Regions from separate parts of the Kluyvera sp. 142486 genome, predicted to be linked through region 2. Evidence: predicted binding sites of a transcription regulator. Region 2 holds the regulator's gene; the other holds the start of a gene.

Region 1 (3,162 bases), on a different contig from region 2:
CAGCAACCTGTGGGATCTCTTTCGCTTCTTCTGGCGGCAGGTCGTACAGGTTTTTGTCCATGGCTTCGCCAGGGTGGATTTTGTTCTTGATGCCGTCCAGGCCAGCCATCAGCAGTGCTGCGAAGCACAGGTATGGGTTAGCCGCTGGGTCCGGGAAGCGCACTTCGATACGACGCGCTTTCGGAGAAGCAACAACCGGGATACGGATGGATGCAGAACGGTTACGGGCAGAGTAAGCCAGCATTACCGGTGCTTCATAACCTGGGACCAGACGCTTGTAGGAGTTGGTGGTCGGGTTAGCCAGGGCGTTGATAGCTTTAGCGTGCTTGATAACACCGCCGATGTAGTGCAGCGCTTGCTCGGACAGGCCAGCATATTTGTCGCCGGAGAACAGGTTTACGCCGTTCTTGGACAGGGACATGTGGCAGTGCATGCCGGAACCGTTATCGCCAAACATTGGTTTTGGCATAAAGGTCGCGGTTTTACCGAAGCGGTGAGCGACGTTGTGCACAACATATTTGTAGATCTGAATTTCGTCCGCTTTCTTAGTCATGGTGTTGAAGCGGGTGGCGATTTCGTTCTGGCCAGCCGTCGCAACTTCGTGGTGATGCGCTTCAACAACCAGGCCCATCTCTTCCATGATCAGACACATGGTAGAACGGATGTCCTGTGAGGAATCAACCGGAGGAACCGGGAAATAACCGCCTTTAACGCCTGGACGGTGACCTTTGTTACCACCTTCGTATTTGGTGGAGGAGTTCCATGCGCCTTCGATGTCATCGATAGCCACGTGAGAACCGGAGATGGATGCGCCGAAGCGGATGTCATCAAACAGGAAGAATTCTGGCTCTGGCCCGAACAGAACGGTGTCCGCGATGCCGGTAGCGCGCAGATATTCTTCAGCGCGTTTAGCGATGGAGCGCGGGTCACGGTCATAGCCTTGCAGTGTACCTGGTTCCAGGATGTCGCAACGAATGATCAGGGTAGACTCTTCAAAGAACGGGTCGATGAGAGCGGTAGATGCATCTGGCATCAGAACCATGTCGGATTCGTTAATGCCTTTCCAGCCACCGATAGAGGAGCCGTCAAACATTTTGCCTTCTTCGAAGAATTCGGCATTTACCTGATGTGCAGGAATAGTGACGTGCTGTTCTTTACCTTTGGTATCGGTGAAGCGCAGATCGACAAACTTCACTTCGTGCTCATTCAGCATCGTCAAAACGTGTTCAGCGGACATACTTAACATCTCCCGGATTTATCATTGTCGTCGTGGTAACGAGGTCTTCAATCACTGCTTAAAGTGGCGTTGTTGCCCTGAAATATACAAAGCGAAATCTGTGCCAACTTTTAAATCACCCCCAAAAGGCGTTATCATGCGCACCATAGTGCAAAAGGGCTGCACCACGATAGCGTCTTTGCACCATTATAGTGCTTATCCTGAAGCGATGAGCACCATATTGGTGCAAATTGTGATTGGGTGCCCTTTTTATGCTCCGTGAAAGCGATCACAAAGGAACTCTGCAATACTTGTTTGCGGAGGATCTCTGTGATCCTGTTTTGTAGTGCGATTAATCCGTGTACAATAACGCGCTATTTCTAATGCCCGAGGCAAAGTTGTGATCGAAAATTTGCGTAACATCGCCATCATCGCGCACGTTGACCATGGTAAAACTACCCTGGTCGATAAGCTGCTGCAGCAATCCGGTACGTTTGATGCACGTGCTGAAACTCAAGAACGTGTGATGGACTCCAACGATTTGGAGAAAGAGCGTGGGATTACCATCCTCGCGAAAAACACCGCAATCAAATGGAATGATTACCGTATCAACATCGTTGATACCCCAGGGCACGCCGACTTCGGTGGTGAAGTTGAGCGCGTCATGTCCATGGTTGACTCTGTGCTGCTGGTAGTTGATGCAATGGATGGCCCGATGCCGCAGACGCGCTTCGTGACCAAAAAAGCATTCGCTCATGGTTTGAAGCCAATTGTTGTTATCAACAAAGTTGACCGTCCAGGCGCACGTCCTGATTGGGTTGTTGACCAGGTATTCGACCTGTTCGTTAACCTCGACGCGACCGACGAGCAGCTGGACTTCCCTATCGTTTACGCTTCCGCGCTGAACGGTATCGCAGGTCTGGATCACGAAAATATGGCGGAAGACATGACCCCGCTGTATCAGACCATCGTTGATCGTGTACCGGCTCCAGACGTAGACCTGGATGGCCCGCTGCAGATGCAAATCTCCCAGCTGGACTACAACAACTACGTTGGTGTTATCGGTATCGGCCGTATCAAACGCGGTAAAGTGAAGCCAAACCAGCAGATCACTATCATTGATAGCGAAGGCAAAACCCGTAACGGTAAAGTCGGTAAAGTACTGACTCACCTGGGTCTGGAGCGTATCGATAGCGACCTGGCTGAAGCTGGCGACATCATCGCGATCACCGGTCTGGGCGAGCTGAACATCTCCGACACCATCTGCGACCCGCAGAACGTCGAAGCGCTGCCAGCACTGTCCGTTGATGAACCGACGGTAACCATGTTCTTCAACGTCAACACCTCTCCATTCTGTGGTAAAGAAGGTAAGTACGTTACCTCTCGCCAGATTCTGGACCGTCTGAAGAAAGAACTGGTACACAACGTGGCACTGCGCGTTGAAGAAACTCCGGATGCAGACGCATTCCGCGTTTCTGGCCGTGGTGAACTGCACCTGTCCGTTCTGATTGAAAACATGCGTCGTGAAGGTTTCGAAATGGCGGTTTCCCGTCCGAAAGTAATCTTCCGCGAAATCGATGGCCGTAAACAAGAGCCATTCGAAAACGTAACGCTGGACGTCGAAGAGCAGCACCAGGGTTCTGTCATGCAGGCACTGGGTGAGCGTAAAGGCGACCTGAAAAACATGAATCCAGACGGAAAAGGCCGCGTACGTCTCGACTACGTGATCCCAAGCCGTGGTCTGATCGGCTTCCGTTCAGAATTCATGACCATGACCTCCGGTACCGGTCTGCTGTACTCCACCTTCAGCCACTACGACGACGTTCGTCCGGGTGAAGTTGGCCAGCGTCAGAACGGCGTACTGATCTCCAACGGTCAGGGTAAAGCTGTTGCGTTCGCACTGTTCAGCCTGCAGGACCGCGGTAAGCTGTTCCTGGGCCACGGCG
Region 2 (3,162 bases):
TCCAGCTTGCCGTGAGGAATAGCGATACCGTTACCAATACCGGTACTGCCCATCTTCTCGCGGGTCAAAATAGCTTCAAAGACCACCTGCGGAGGCAGGCTCAGCTGTTTTGCCGCCAGCTCGCTGATGATTTCCAGCGCACGCTTTTTACTCTGACAGTGCACAGCACTGCGGGTACATTCCTGGTTAAGGACATTGCTCAGTTGAAGAGCCGAATCGTTATTTGTCATAATTTCACCTAAGCATCGCCCGGTATGCGGGCATATCGGGCGACTGCTCGGACAATCAATGTTGTTTTAGTTTGTCTTTATGCTTGTTTAACTGTCTCGCCAGTTTGTCGATCAAACCGTCGATGGCGGCGTACATATCCTTGCCTTCCGCGCTAGCATGAAGTTCGCCCCCGTTAACATGCAACGTTGCATCCGAGATGTGCGTCAATTTCTCCACCTTCAACACAATGTAGACCTGATTGATCCTCTCGAAATACTGTTCGAGCTTAACGAATTTCGTATTCACAAATTCGCGCATCGCATCGGTAATTTCGACGTTGTGTCCAGTGATGTTGAGTTGCATAGTGTCTTCCTTATCAGTTGTGTCAAACCAGCTGTTTACGCTGGTTAGACGGCGGAATGGATAAAGACTCTCGGTACTTTGCAACGGTACGCCGTGCCACCATGATACCCTGTTCAGAGAGCATGGTGGTCAGTTTACTGTCGCTCAGTGGTTTTGCGGGGTTCTCCGCGGCAATTAATTTCTTAACCAGCGCGCGAATCGCCGTGGAAGAGGCTTCGCCGCCGCCCTCGGTACTCACGTGACTGGAGAAGAAATACTTAAGCTCGAAAATGCCTCGTGGGCTATGCAAATACTTTTGCGTGGTAACACGCGAAATCGTGGACTCGTGCATCTCGACGGTCTGGGCGATATCCGCCAGTACCATCGGTTTCATATACTCTTCGCCGAGATCGAAAAAGGCCTGCTGCTGTTCAACGATGCAGCGGCTGACCCGCAGCAGCGTATCGTTACGGCTCTCAAGGCTCTTAATCAGCCATTTTGCGTCCTGCAGGTTGCTGCGGATAAACTGGCTGTCGGCGTCGTTACGGGCGTTGTTGCACATTCCCGCGTAGTGTTGGTTGATCTGCAGACGCGGAATGCTGTCGGCGTTCAGCTCAACGACCCAGCGATCGCTCACTTTGCGCACCAGTACGTCGGGGATCACATACTCCGGTTCGCCGGTCTGGATCGATTGACCCGGGCGCGGATCCAGTGACTGAATCAGATCTACCGCCTCTTTCAACACGTCCTCTTTCAGTCGCGTGACGCGCATCAGCGAACGGAAATCATGGTTGGCGAGCAGATCGAGATGATCGCTGATAATCAAACGGGCTTCAGCGATACGCGGCGTAGTGGGGGAGAACTGGGAAAGTTGGATCAGCAGGCAATCGCGAAGATCTTTGGCGGCGACGCCGACCGGATCGAAGCGTTGGATCCGTTTGAGCACGGCTTCCACTTCATCAAGGCCAACCTCTTCGTCGCCAATGCCTTCAAGAATGTCTTCCACCGTGACGGTGAGGTAGCCGGTATCGTCCACCGCGTCGACTATCGAGGTGGCAATCGCCCGGTCAGTATCGGTGAACGGCGTCAGCTCAACCTGCCACATCAGATAATCCTGAAGCGACTGGGTAGTTTCACCCTGATAAACCGGTAATTCATCGTCCTGATAATCAGCGCCGGTCCCGGAAGGGGTTCCGGCGGTGTAGATTTCATCCCAGCTGGCGTCGAGCGGCAACTCTTCGGGCATATCGGGCTTTTCCAGCGCATCGACGCTGTCCAGCGTTTCGTTATCGACGGTTTCCTGAGTCTCTACTTCTTCGTGAAGATCGGTTTGCTCAAGCAGGGGGTTGCTCTCCAGCGCCTGCTGGAGTTCCTGCTGAAGTTCCAGCGTAGACAGTTGCAGCAGACGGATTGCCTGCTGCAGCTGTGGCGTCATGGCAAGCTGTTGGCTGAGCCTTAATTGCAAACCTTGCTTCATGTTCAGAACGAATATCTCCCGCTAACGTCGTAAACCACTACCCTATCAGAGTCTGAAGTCTTCCCCAAGATACACGCGTTTAACATGTTCGTCTTGTAGGATCTCCTGAGGGGTACCGTGGGCAATCAGGTGCCCCTGGCTGACGATATAAGCGCGTTCACACACGGCCAGCGTTTCACGTACGTTGTGGTCGGTGATCAGCACGCCAAGGCCGCTGTCGCGGAGGTGTTCAATGATGCGTTTAATATCGATAACGGAAATCGGGTCAACGCCGGCAAACGGTTCATCCAGCAGGATAAATTTCGGGTTTGCCGCCAGCGCGCGGGCGATTTCAACACGGCGACGTTCACCGCCGGAAAGCGCCTGGCCAAGGCTGTCGCGCAGATGCTCGATGTGGAACTCTTCCATCAACTCTTTGGCGCGGTCTTCACGCTGTTCGTTGCTCAGATCGTCACGGATCTGCAGCACCGCCATCAGGTTGTCGTAGACGCTCAGACGACGGAAGATGGAGGCTTCCTGCGGCAGATAGCCGATACCGCGACGCGCGCGGGCGTGCAGCGGCAGCAGGCTGATGTCTTCATCGTCGATGATGATATTGCCGGCATCACGCGGAACGATCCCTACCACCATGTAGAAGGTGGTGGTTTTGCCCGCGCCGTTTGGCCCAAGCAGACCCACAATCTCACCGGAATTCACGGTCAGACTGACATCTTCCACCACGCGGCGGCCTTTGTAGGCCTTCGCCAGATTTTTTGCAGTTAATGTCGCCATAACGAATTAGTTACTCTTCTTCTGTGCCGGAACCTGGTCCTTGGACTTGTCCTGCAGCTGCGATGGAACCAGCACGGTGGTTACGCGTTTACCTTTGTCGCTAAACGCCTGCATTTTCTGCTCTTTGACCAGATAAGTGATCTTGTCGCCTTTGATGTTGCTATCCAGTTGCTCAAGGTAAGCGTTGCCGGTCAGCACCACGAAGTCATTTGCCAGCTCATAATGCATTTTCGAGGCGCGGCCTTTTACCGGCTTGCCGTTGTCCTGCATCTGGTAGAAGGTGGCCGGATTACCGTAGCCGTCGATGACTTCTTTGCCTTTCTGGTCAGCCGGACGTGTCACGACGACCTTATCGGCGTTGA

Evidence for each region. Region 2 encodes sigma-54, which starts transcription at its own class of promoters, with help from an activator protein. Its sites were predicted from a motif close to GTTGGCACANNTTTCGCTNT; they were not measured.
Region 1: glnA (glutamate--ammonia ligase) is a predicted target of sigma-54. The motif match lies at 1,326-1,345, and genes of this name have one in related genera.

The regions. Positions count from the first base shown of each region.
Region 1 is NZ_JBKHUI010000018.1:14,360-17,521, forward strand. It holds gene glnA (glutamate--ammonia ligase) at 1-1,237, opposite strand, end outside; gene typA (ribosome-dependent GTPase TypA) at 1,617-3,162, shown strand, end outside.
Region 2 is NZ_JBKHUI010000006.1:152,097-155,258, reverse strand. It holds gene ptsN (PTS IIA-like nitrogen regulatory protein PtsN) at 1-230, opposite strand, end outside; gene hpf (ribosome hibernation promoting factor) at 286-573, opposite strand; gene rpoN (RNA polymerase factor sigma-54) at 596-2,029, opposite strand; gene lptB (LPS export ABC transporter ATP-binding protein) at 2,075-2,800, opposite strand; gene lptA (lipopolysaccharide ABC transporter substrate-binding protein LptA) at 2,807-3,162, opposite strand, start outside.